Regions from separate parts of the Klebsiella sp. HN106 genome, predicted to be linked through region 1. Evidence: predicted binding sites of a transcription regulator. Region 1 holds the regulator's gene; each other region holds the start of a gene.
What was found. Region 1 encodes LexA, which represses DNA repair genes until DNA is damaged. Its sites were predicted from a motif close to TNCTGTATGTACATACAGNA; they were not measured.
Positions count from the first base shown of each region.

Region 2: the regulator LexA is predicted to act here: its motif matches at 1,374-1,393, upstream of umuD (translesion error-prone DNA polymerase V autoproteolytic subunit).
Region 3: the regulator LexA is predicted to act here: its motif matches at 1,556-1,575, upstream of dinB (DNA polymerase IV).
Region 4: the regulator LexA is predicted to act here: its motif matches at 1,136-1,155, upstream of sulA (SOS-induced cell division inhibitor SulA).

Region 1 is NZ_JBLURD010000003.1:323,975-327,117, forward strand. Features, by position in the region: gene dinF (MATE family efflux transporter DinF) at 1-1,185, opposite strand, end outside; gene lexA (transcriptional repressor LexA) at 1,255-1,863, opposite strand; gene ACSIPU_RS12530 (diacylglycerol kinase) at 1,986-2,354, opposite strand; gene plsB (glycerol-3-phosphate 1-O-acyltransferase PlsB) at 2,484-3,143, shown strand, end outside.
Region 2 is NZ_JBLURD010000024.1:11,191-14,333, reverse strand. Features, by position in the region: gene umuC (translesion error-prone DNA polymerase V subunit UmuC) at 1-930, opposite strand, end outside; gene umuD (translesion error-prone DNA polymerase V autoproteolytic subunit) at 920-1,354, opposite strand; gene ACSIPU_RS28395 (hypothetical protein) at 1,548-2,156, shown strand; gene ACSIPU_RS28390 (hypothetical protein) at 2,310-2,663, shown strand; gene ACSIPU_RS28385 (hypothetical protein) at 2,886-3,143, shown strand, end outside.
Region 3 is NZ_JBLURD010000019.1:31,690-34,832, forward strand. Features, by position in the region: gene nqrF (NADH:ubiquinone reductase (Na(+)-transporting) subunit F) at 1-319, shown strand, start outside; gene nqrM ((Na+)-NQR maturation NqrM) at 322-537, shown strand; gene ACSIPU_RS27045 (glycerophosphodiester phosphodiesterase family protein) at 570-1,427, opposite strand; gene dinB (DNA polymerase IV) at 1,588-2,643, shown strand; gene ACSIPU_RS27055 (GNAT family N-acetyltransferase) at 2,646-3,101, shown strand.
Region 4 is NZ_JBLURD010000002.1:6,387-9,529, forward strand. Features, by position in the region: gene yccS (YccS family putative transporter) at 1-103, shown strand, start outside; gene ACSIPU_RS06610 (TfoX/Sxy family DNA transformation protein) at 91-714, opposite strand; gene sulA (SOS-induced cell division inhibitor SulA) at 1,176-1,685, shown strand; gene ompA (porin OmpA) at 2,039-3,109, shown strand.

The DNA.
Region 1 (3,143 bases):
CAGGGCAAACCCCGCCGCCGCCACCGCCATGCTGTTACGCATCTCCGCACCGCGCGTCGCACCGATAAACATGCCGTCCAGCAGGTAGCACCAGACGCCAATGACCGGCAGAATCATCTGCCAGACCAGATAGCGGTCGGCCAGCTGCTGCAGGGAAGGCAGCGAGGTCAGCAACGCAATAATCTGTTCGCCGGCAAGTCCGTAAATCAGCGCAAACGCCAGCGCCACTATCCCTGACTGGCGGCAAGCCGCATGCCAGACAGCCAGCAGCCGTCTATCGTCACGCGCGCCGTAGGCCTGCCCGGAGTGCGCCTCAACGGCGTAGGCAAAACCGTCCAACGCGTAGGCGGTAAAGGTCAGCATCGTCATGAGAACCGCATTGACCGCGACGACATCGGCGCCGAGGCGAGCGCCAAATACCGTTACCGCACCGAAGCAAAGCTGTAGCAGCAGCGAACGCAGCATGATGTCGCGATTCAGCGCCAGCAGGCGACGTATATCGCCGCGCCAGGCGTTTTTTAGCATTAACAGGGAAACGCCGCGCAGCGCCAGCACGCGCCTTGCCATCAGCAGGCCGATAAAGAAAGTGGCGTATTCTGCCGTGACCGTTGCCAGCGCCGCCCCCTGCACGTTCATATGCAGACCCATCACCAGCCATACATCGAGCACAATGTTAAGAACATTGCCGACCACCAGCAGGATCACCGGCGCTCTGGCGTACTGCACGCCCAGCAGCCAGCCCAGCAGGACCAGGTTCGCCAGCGATGCCGGCGCGCTTAGCCAGCGGATCTCAAGGAAGCGTCTGGCCTGTTCGAGCACGGCTTCGCTGCCGCCGACGATGTGCAGCGCCAGGTCGATCAACGGCATCCGCAAGAGCACAATGGCCGCCCCGGCGGCCAGCGCCAGGCACAGCGGCTGCACCAGCGCACGCGCCAGACGCTGCGGATCTTTAGCGCCGTACGCCTGGGCCGTCAGCCCAGTGGTACTCATTCGCAGGAACAACAGCAGCATAAAGAGGAAGCTGGTTGCCGTTGCGCCAACCGCCACGCCCCCCAGATAAACCGGGCTATCGAGATGACCAATAACGGCGGTGTCCACCAGTCCGAGCAGCGGAACGGTGATATTGGAGAAGATCATGGGCAGCGCTAAGCGCCACAGGGCTTTGTCGGCGGCGTTAAAAAACATGGAGAGAGTGCCAAAAAGAGGAAAAACGACGCAGCATCATGCATCAGATGATGCCGCGAGAGGAAGAGTTTACTGCCAGTTGCCGTTGCGAATAACGCCGACGGCCAGGCCTTCAATGGTGAAACTTTGTTGACGAAGATCCACCACGATTGGCGAAAATTCGCTGTTTTCCGGCAGCAGTTCGACGACGTTACCCTGCTTTTTCAGGCGCTTTACGGTCACTTCTTCGTCAATACGCGCCACAACTACCTGGCCGTTACGCACATCCTGAGTTTTATGGACTGCCAGCAGGTCGCCATCAAGAATGCCGATGTCTTTCATCGACATACCGCTGACGCGCAGCAGAAAATCGGCATTCGGTTTAAACATGGCCGGATCGACCTGATAGTGGCCTTCAATATGCTGCTGGGCCAGCAGCGGTTCCCCTGCTGCTACGCGGCCAATAAGCGGCAGGCCCGTTTCTTCTTCCGTCAGCAGACGAATACCGCGGGAGGCGCCGGAAACGATTTCGATTGCGCCTTTACGCGCCAGCGCTTTCAGGTGCTCTTCCGCCGCGTTTGGGGAACGGAACCCCAAGCGCTGAGCAATCTCCGCACGCGTCGGCGGCATGCCCGTCTGGCTGATATGATCCCGAATGAGATCAAACACCTCTTGCTGCCTGGTCGTTAACGCTTTCATTCCGCCCCCTGGGTGTATATACAGTTATGCTGTGAGTATATACAGCTAACGGTGATTTTGGAACCACATTTCACACAAAAATCAGGAGTTTCTTTTCGTTTTGCGAGCCGCTACGACAGGAGTTAGCGGTAATTTGCCCATAAAAGGGTTCCCCAGGTGATCAGCGCGATGACAATCGCCAGCAAAACCGCCGCAGAGCCCATGTCTTTCGCGCGCCCGGAAAGCTCATGATGCTCAGGGCCTATACGGTCCACGACCGCTTCAATCGCGCTGTTGATAATTTCAACTATCATCACTATCAGGACCGAGCCAATTAACAGCACCCGGGTAATGGCATCGACGTCTAACCAGCAGGCAATCACCACGGCAATGATGGCCGCGATGCCTTCCTGACGAAATGCGGCCTCGTTGACCCATGCCGCCCGGAATCCTTTCCAGGAATACCCTGCCGCTTTAATAATTCGGGTTAACCCAGTGGTATTATTGGCCATCAAACAAACCTTTTTATGTAAATGACGTCAATGAGTGTACGCGTTTGCCGCGTTACAACGGAAATTTTGCGCACTTTCTGTTATTCTTGCGGCGCATTTGCATGATTAACCAGAGGCTTCACATCGTCTATGTCTGGCTGGCAACGAATTTACTATAAATTACTGAATTTACCATTAAGGGCGCTGGTAAAAAGCAAGTCGATTCCGGCACAACCTGCTCAAGAGTTAGGCCTGGATACCTCGCGGCCCATTATGTACGTCCTGCCCTACAATTCGAAGGCGGACCTGCTGACGCTGCGCGCGCAATGTCTGGAGCATGAGTTACCGGACCCGCTGGAGCCGCTGGAGATCGACGGCGCCCTGCTTCCGCGCTACGTATTTATCCACGGCGGACCGCGCGTATTCACCTATTACACGCCGAAAGAAGAGTCTATCAAGCTCTTTCACGACTATCTGGATTTGCACCGTAATCACCCCGATCTTGATGTGCAAATGGTGCCAGTCTCGGTCATGTTCGGTCGCGCACCGGGGCGTGAAAAAGGCGAGGTTAACCCGCCACTGCGCATGCTCAACGGCATTCAGAAATTCTTCGCCGTTCTGTGGCTGGGCCGCGACAGCTTTGTGCGTTTCTCGCCTTCGGTCTCGCTGCGTAAAATGGCGGACGAACACGGCACCGATAAAACTATCGCTCAGAAGCTGGCCCGCGTGGCGCGTATGCACTTCGCCCGTCAGCGTCTGGCGGCGGTCGGTCCGCGCCTGCCTGCGCGCCAGGATCTGTTCAATAAACTG
Region 2 (3,143 bases), on a different contig from region 1:
GGTAAGCGGCTCGATACCACAATTGCTGTAGCGGTTTTCACCTTGCGCATAATTGCTACTCTGAATGAAGACTGTGATTTGACGGGTCCACGAGCCATCCTTGCGCAGCTGCTCTGCCGCCCGGGCGGTAAAAAATGAAACTGCCTCATGTAGCTTGCCTATCTCATTAAGGCGCTGACCAAAACTTCTGGAAACGATAATCTGTTGCCTGACAGGAGGAGACTCGTGCAGCCGGAAACATGGTTCGCCATGCAGTTCCCGCCAGGTACGCTCGATTTCAACGCCAAAGCTTTTACGTAAAAAGCGAACGTCGCTATTATAAAAATCACCGGCAGTGATGATCCCGAAAGCCGACAGGCGTTCACTAATCTTTCGACCAATACCCCATATTTCTCTGGTACTGATCAGGCTCAGGAGCTTCCTGATCCTGGCCTGATCAGTCAAAACTACAACCCCGCCTGTAGCTGCCCATCGTTTGCTCGCATAGGTGCATAATTTAGCGAGGGTTTTGGTGCTTGAACAACCCACACCACAGGTAAGGGACAGATTATGAAGAAGTGTACTTCTGATCAACCGGCCGTAATCTTCATAATCTATTATCTTGTTCATGTTTTTCAATAACATGAAATTTTCATCTATGCTATATCGACTCGATTGAGGCGCGAAGCTTTCCAGCGTTTCATGGAAGCGATTTGAGTAGTCTTCATACAAAGTAAAGTTAGAGCTCCGGACTTCGATCCGGTGTTGCTGAATCAAATCCCTGCACTTAAAAATTGGGGTCCCACGCTTAATACCAACGCTTTTAGCCAGTTTATTCATTGCAATGACGGACGAATCGTTATTGCTGGCTATGATGAGCGGCTTTTTTGACAGCTTGGGATCCATCGCACACTCAAATGCCGCATAGGCTCCGTTAATATCAACGTGCATGTACATGGCTGAACTGATTCAGTGCAAAGGTGACGACGCCCCATATCTCAAGGGATTCAGGATTTACACGTATCGGCTTATAGGCTGGATTAGAAGGCATCAAAAGCAGCTCAGGATACGTGTGTAAGATCTTTACCGTAAACTCTCCATCCACCAGCGCAACGACGATAGAGCCGTGTCGTGCTGTTAAAGACCGATCCACAACCAGTATTGCTCCATCATTGATACCGGCATTGATCATACTGAGGCCCGCCGCCCTGACAAAGAAGGTTGAGGGGCGGTTGCGGACTACATATTCATGCAAATTTAATTCATTATCTTCATGCCCGGCGCACGGACTCATCACTCCACAGCTTAGTAAATCACTGAAAAAAGGTGCCATTTCGTAAGGCTTGTTGCTAATGTGCTCAAGGATAACAGACATAGCTACACTCGAATTCTTGTACTGTATGTATAAACAGTATTGCGAGTTGAAGAGAAAAGATCAAATCTCTCCGGTAACGCTATCAAGCCTGACGAAAAATTAAGCTTTATCATAAACATCAAAAACCATCTTTTACCGATAATGGCGAGCTGGCCTACGAAGAAGGTATACAAGCTAGGATGAAAGGATTCTGATGCTCCTCCCACCAAATTTTTTATCTCCTGAAGACCAGGCTGAGTACGATGCTTATATGGCAAGGTTCAGCGAGGTAAATCACTATTATGAGCATTGCACTGTCCCCGTGATTGACTGGTTTTTTAAACAAGCAACCGAGGCGCTGCATCATGGTCTATGGTTACCGGCCTGTACGAGCTTTCTGAATGGGATCGAAACATCACTCAGGGTTACGCTGAAGTTGAAATCAACTGTTAACGTTCAGCAGTCAGTTCCTGTACTGGTGGACTTAGATGGTACGTCAGTAATGAGTAACGCTTTAATGCGAAAGGCTAAGCAGGAAGGGATGCCGATAGAATTACTGTCATTTCCAGCCGAGAAGAATATGTTGGCAAAGATAGACGCTGGTAAAAAACCTGAAGCAGATATCGTCAGGCTTAGAAATAGTCTATGCCATGGCAACATTCTGGAGTTCATTATGAGTGTTAAAGTCGGTTCTCCAGATCCCATACGAATTTTTACTCCTGGTAACTGCTGTGGTTTAGCGCTTTTACTTTCGGCCTTATCGAAGAAATGGACGGTAGGCTTGCATCAATACTGGATCGACAACAATCTGACGTCCTGCTGAAACCTCATAAATCATGCCTACTAAAGTCACGTGCAAAAAAACGTTGTAGCATGATATGTTTAAAGTCAAAACAGTGGGTTCTATGTTTTGACGGCAAACATGATATAACTAATACTTCATAAGTAGATATCAATAGTCATAATGGAGTGAACTATGAAATTAAAAAATATTCTGCTGTGTGCGATGATGTCAGTCGCTTTTGGCTCCTCTGCTAATACTACACATAAAGTTGAAAACGAACCTATCCCAAACATTATTCTTGATGGTAAGGTTGATGATATTTGTAAAGATGCAAGCATCCGAACTGAACTTAATCATGATAAAGCAAAGGAACTGGTAACCACCAACCTGAAGCAGGCATTACCATTAAATACGGTACCGGATAAGTTGGATGAAGTTGCAGAAGCCTTTGTAAACCGCGACAAAGGCGCTTCAGAAACAGCAGACCATTGCCTTGTTAATGTACGTAATAAATACTGGGAAATGTATCCCTCTGAAGATAAGTAGCATTTATTATTAAAGGCTTCACTTAAGAAGCCTTTTTTAACCCTTTGCGAAACCTGCTTTAAAAGCAATGCGCTATTCATATCTAAGAATCTATTTAATTAATGAATAATAGTGGACGGATTCATTTCTAGTGAATGCCTAAGTTGGTGTTTTTTGAGTTATTAGACGGTAAGTGCAATCTGGTATGATTCACCTAACATACGAATCTGGAAGGAAAGGTATATGGGTGACCTGGTCAGCAAAAATAACATTGACCGTTTAGAGCGATTTCATTCTTTGCTGGCGGGTCAGTACTGGACGTCCACTGACAGCATCCCTGAAGAGGGTATTGTGGCAGGGGATACGCTGCTCATTACGTCTTTGCGTTACGTTGAAGATAAGCTGCACACAGTGATTCTACGCGCCCATCCCCGCGTTTACGGTCAGACTGTAGCTATTGTCACTGAAGACAGCAGCGGCAACCGTAGGGAACGTGGCAAA
Region 3 (3,143 bases), on a different contig from region 1:
TAAAATCAGCTTCTGGTACGGCGCGCGCTCTCTGCGAGAAATGTTCTATGATGACGAATTCGAGCAGCTGGCACGTGAAAATCCGAACTTTACCTTCCACGTGGCGCTCTCCGATCCGCAGCCTGAAGATAACTGGACCGGTCATACCGGCTTTATTCACAATGTCCTGTATGAAAACTATCTGCGCGATCACCCGGCGCCGGAAGATTGTGAATTCTATATGTGCGGGCCGCCGGTGATGAACGCCGCGGTCATCAAAATGCTGAAAGATCTCGGCGTTGAGGATGAAAACATCATGCTCGACGATTTTGGAGGCTAATGATGCTGACGGTATTTGTCGCGACCTTTGTGATTTTCGCGCTGGTTATTCTGGGAATGTCGCTCGGGTATCTGATCAAGCGAAAAACTATCCAGGGCAGCTGCGGGGGGATCTCATCGCTGGGTCTGGAAAAGGTCTGCGACTGCCCTGAGCCCTGCGATGCGCGTAAAAAACGCATGGCACGCGAAGCGCAGCGCAATCAGGATCGCATCATTTAACTAGCAGGCCGCACCATGCGGCCTTTTTTGATTTACCACGTTTTCGCTTTTGCCGGTGAGTCAACCATTACGCCGTCGGCGCCAAGCTCGCTTGCCGTACGAAAATCATCAGCATTATTAATGCCGAAGAATATGATATGGGCTTTGCCCTGTGAGCGGAAACAGTCCATCGCTTCTTTATCCCAGGTGAGCGTGGCCGGCGATACGCCTTCGCCCAGGGTGAACTTCTCGATGACTTCTACTTTGCGTTTCAGCTCAAGGCCGTACCAGTACTCGTCCCCTGGTGAGTTGGTGGGCTGACACTGGTGGCTAAGAGAAATGGTCGCCAGCTTTGTTCGCGTTTCGTCCCGGCTGACGAAATGGGGAATTGACTCTGGTAGCGCTGCGATATAGCGAGCGTCCGTTGAATACACGCGTACGCGGGCGAGGCTATGGGTTTTATTTAACACATCGCCAAGCCGAGCCGCCATTATCGCAGGGTCGGCATCAGGCGATTTGATATCGATATAAAAGAAGGTCTCCGGCCACTGTTCCAGCACCGATTGTAGCGTGGGAATCGTTGCATTTTTACCGCGCCAGGGGTGAGTTTCATCGCCCCATTTCCACCCCGCGTCCATGCGTGCCAGTTCGGCTGCGCTATAGCTTGAGATTTTCCCTGTATGATTAGTCAGCGCGGAAAGATCGCCAGGACGATATAAAACCGGGACGCCATCCTGGCTTAATTGCACCGTTATCCAGATCGCCTCGGCCTTATTTTCCAGGGCGAGTTTTATTGCTGGAAGTGTATTTTCCGGGGCATCGCCGGTACCTCCGCGATGAGCAATAAGCTGAGGTGCTGCGCAGGCGCTGCTGGCAATAAGTAAACCGAGCGCAGTTACTATTGATTTCATGATTGGGTTTTACCTTATTTATTAATATAACTATATGAAAAATAAATCATATTTGTTGCATTTTTATGTTGTAGCACGTTTTTTAAGGTTGTGGATTTAAAAAGATTAAATTTCGCCATAGTTTGCTATACTGTATGCATGTACAGTCTAAGGTTTGGCTATGCGTAAAATCATCCATGTAGATATGGACTGCTTCTTCGCAGCGGTTGAAATGCGTGATAACCCGGCGCTGCGCGATATCCCTATCGCCATTGGCGGCAGTCGGGTACAGCGCGGCGTTATCAGTACGGCTAACTATCCGGCGCGTAAGTTCGGCGTGCGCAGCGCTATGCCTACCGCCACCGCCCTGAAACTTTGCCCACACCTGACGCTCCTTCCCGGCCGTTTCGACGCTTACAAAGAGGCCTCGAACCATATCCGGGAGATTTTTTCCCGCTATACCTCGTTAATCGAACCCCTATCGCTGGATGAAGCCTATCTTGACGTCAGCGACAGCGTCCATTGTCAGGGGTCAGCAACGCTGATGGCGCAGGAGATCCGTGAGACCATCCATCGCGAGCTCAATCTGACTGCTTCTGCCGGCATTGCGCCGGTAAAATTTTTGGCAAAAATCGCCTCGGATCTGAATAAACCTGACGGCCAGTTTGTCATTGCGCCGCACCAGGTAGCGGAGTTTGTCAAAACGCTGTCGCTGTCGAAGATCCCGGGCGTCGGCAAAGTCTCCGCCGCGAAGCTGGAAAGCATGGGCCTGAGAACCTGCGAAGATGTACAGAACAGCGATCTGGCAATGTTGCTCAAGCGCTTTGGTAAATTCGGGCGAATATTGTGGGAACGCAGCCACGGCATTGATGAACGAGAAATCAGCAGCGAGCGCCAGCGCAAATCGGTGGGGGTTGAGCGAACCCTGATAGAGGATATCCACGAATGGGCGGAGTGTGAGTCGATTATTGAGAACCTCTATCCAGAACTTGAACGGCGCCTGGCGAAAGTTAAACCGGATTTGCGGATTGCTCGCCAGGGGGTCAAGCTGAAGTTTAATGATTTCCAGCTCACGACCCAGGAGCATGTCTGGCCCCGGCTGAATAAAGATGATTTGATTTCTACCGCGCATAAAACCTGGCACGAGCGGCGCGGAGGTCGGGGAGTCAGGCTGGTGGGGCTACATGTGACGCTGCTTGATCCGCAGCTGGAGCGACAACTCGTTTTGGGACTGTAACAATGTTAACAATAAGAATGTACGAAGAGCGGGATTTTCCGGCGCTATGCGCACTATTTTTACGCGCCGTTAAAGAGACAGCCAGCGCCGATTATTCCCCCCGGCAAATTGCCGCCTGGGCGCAGGTTGATGAAGCCCGCTGGCGGCAAAAACTCGCGGCGTCACGCGTACTGGTGGCAATAAATGATGCCTCGCCGGTCGGGTTTATTACCGCCGTAGATGACTATATCGATTTACTCTTCGTTTCTCCCGACTATAGCCGCCAGGGCGTCGCCAGCGCGCTGCTCAATACGCTATTGAGGCAGCTTCCTGAGCGCATTTATACGGTAGAGGCCAGTATTACGGCAAAGCCCTTTTTTGCGCGTCATGGCTTCACGGTTATTCAGCCACAGGAAGTGGAGGCGCGGGGTGAACGTTTTCTTAATTATTTGATGCGGCGGCAAATCGGCTTGCAATAGATTTAACGCCTGATTACTATACGCGCACTTTCACCTATTTAT
Region 4 (3,143 bases), on a different contig from region 1:
CGACAGCAAAGAGCCTTTAGTTCTGCAGCAAATTGGACTGCTGCTGGCGCTACTGCCAGAAATTTGTCGGCTACAGCGACAGGTTGAGATTCAACCTGAGTAGGCCTCCATCTCCTGTACCTGTACCGCCGCCCACTCCTCAAGCTCCTGACGCTGTTGCGTCGGGAGCGTGGCCGCATGCACGCCCGCAATAGCTCCCTCTAATGAATAAAGGACGTTTACCGTTAGCGCTTTATTCATTTTTCGTAGTCTGAGCCAGGCTTCTTTAGCGCCAATTTTTCGCAGCGTTAATTCATCTTTGATACCTGAATTAATCAACTGGAGCTCCATGTGAAAACTAATATTTGGAAGATTCTTTAATCTTCCGGAATGTCGCTGCCGATGTTTTTCATTACGAGCGGTCTGTAATGATAGCGCTGATAAATGAAAAAGCATTTTGCTGTCACGCCAAAGCCCTTCATCTATATGATAGTACTTAAGCGCAACCAGACGACCATTCTTCTGCATCTTCAACAGCGGGTTTTTATGCGCCACGCGATACTGCGCACTCTGCTCACAAACCCGAAGATAGATCTCCCCCTCAGCCATCATGGCAAACACGGTATTATCTATCGCCAGGCTATAGCCACCAAATAAGGGCCGACAGCTTATTTTTCCTAATGGAGACAAACATGCCCGAAACTGATGGATCCTAAGACATACGAGTTTCTTCATGATTATTCCTTTGTTAATCATGTAAATAAGACATAAATTTGCTAACGGATCCGCTAATAAGAAAATAAGGGAGTTCCCTTTATGCAGCAACATGAATTATCTCTTTATTTTACTCAGCTTGTTTTTTTGCGAGCAGCTTTCCGAAAATAGCCTTTTGATGAAGTAAAAAGCAGGAAAGGTAAAATGCTTAATTAATATTAATCAACCCGGAGAACATAAAGCATGGCGTCACCCGCGATTTGTAAATGGTTAACGTCATAATTTGTGGGAGGAATTTTTTAAAGAAGAAATGACCACAACGATGAATTCACATTCTGTACACCCCATCACTCAACGCTGTCAGCTTGTCTTCATTGCCAAAGATGTACAAATTTCATCCAGAAAACGAGAAAATAGAGTTGATCTTTCATCCTGTCGCATATACTGTATATGCATACAGTAACCCACAGGCGGGATAGACTATGTTTACATCAGCTCACGCAAATCGTTCACCACTGACTTCTACTTCAGTACGTCGTCGCTCTCATGACGCTGCCGAACAGCCAGCTAACGGGCTGATCAGTGAAATAGTCTATCGAGAAGATCAGCCCATGATGACGCAACTGCTACTGCTTCCTTTATTACAACAGCTTGGTCAGCAGTCGCGCTGGCAGCTCTGGCTGACACCACAGCAGAAGCTGAGTCGCGAATGGGTGCAGTCATCCGGTTTACCGCTATCCAAGGTGATGCAAATCAGTCAGCTCTCCCCTGCTAATACGCTCGAATCAATGGTTCGCTCACTGCGCACGGGAAACTATAGCGTGGTCATTGGCTGGCTGTCGGAAGAACTCACCGTTGAGGAACATGAACGACTGGTTGCCGCTGCAGAAGAAGGTCACGCGATGGGCTTTATCATGCGTCCGGTAAGAAATACCGCTCAGCCTGGCAGACAACATTCCGGGCTAAAAATTCACTCAAACCTGTATCATTAACTGAGTTTAGGATTAATCCTGGAATTTTTTTTGCCCGCGACTGAGATTGGCTTTCATCGCGGGCGTTTTTGTTAAAATGCTTGTCTGATGCGGGTTCGCGACTTTTTTTGCCTCGATTGAAGCCAACCCTATTTGTTAAACATAGTGTACACAACCCTTTTTTTTCATATGCCTGACGGAGTTCACACTTGTAAGTTTCTAACTAAGTTGTAGACTTTACATCGCCAGGGGTGATCGGCTTACGCTGCATGTATCAGCACAGTTAACAACAAGTCACGCCCCGGGTGAAGGATTTAACCGTGAGGTCTTCTGAACCTTCATGGCGAATTTTGGATGATAATGAGGCGCAAAAAATGAAAAAGACAGCTATCGCGATTGCAGTGGCACTGGCTGGCTTCGCTACCGTAGCGCAGGCCGCTCCGAAAGATAACACCTGGTATGCAGGTGGTAAGCTGGGCTGGTCCCAGTATCACGATACCGGTTTCTACGGTAACGGTTTCAAAGGTAACAATGGTCCAGTTCGTAACGATCAGCTGGGTGCTGGTGCGTTCGGTGGTTACCAGGTTAACCCGTACCTCGGTTTCGAAATGGGTTACGACTGGCTGGGCCGCATGGCTTATAAAGGCAGCGTAGACAACGGCGCTTTCAAAGCTCAGGGCGTTCAGCTGACTGCTAAACTGGGTTACCCAATCACTGACGATCTGGACATCTATACCCGTCTGGGCGGCATGGTTTGGCGCGCTGACTCCAAAGGTAACTACGCTTCTACCGGTGTTTCCCGTAGCGAACACGACACTGGCGTATCCCCGGTATTCGCGGGTGGCTTAGAGTGGGCTGTTACTCGTGACATCGCAACCCGTCTGGAATACCAGTGGGTTAACAATATCGGCGACGCAGGCACCGTTGGTACCCGTCCTGATAACGGCATGCTGAGCCTGGGTGTTTCCTACCGTTTCGGTCAGGAAGATGTTGCTCCGGTTGTAGCTCCGGCTCCGGCTCCGGCTCCGGAAGTGACTACCAAGCACTTCACCCTGAAGTCTGACGTTCTGTTCAACTTCAACAAATCTACTCTGAAACCAGAAGGTCAGCAGGCTCTGGATCAGCTGTACACCCAGCTGAGCAACATGGATCCGAAAGACGGTTCCGCAGTTGTTCTGGGCTACACCGACCGTATCGGTTCCGATGCCTACAACCAGCAGCTGTCTGAGAAACGTGCTCAGTCCGTTGTTGATTACCTGGTATCTAAAGGTATCCCGGCCAGCAAAATCTCCGCTCGCGGTATGGGTGAATCCAACCCGGTTACTGGCAACACCTGTGACAACGTGAAAGCACGCGCAGCTCTGATCGACTGCCTGGCGCCGGACCGTCGTGTAGAAATCGAAGTTAAAGGCTACAAAGACGTTGTAACTCAGCCGCAGGCTTAAGTTATCTCGTTAATAAAAAACCCCGCGATGCGGG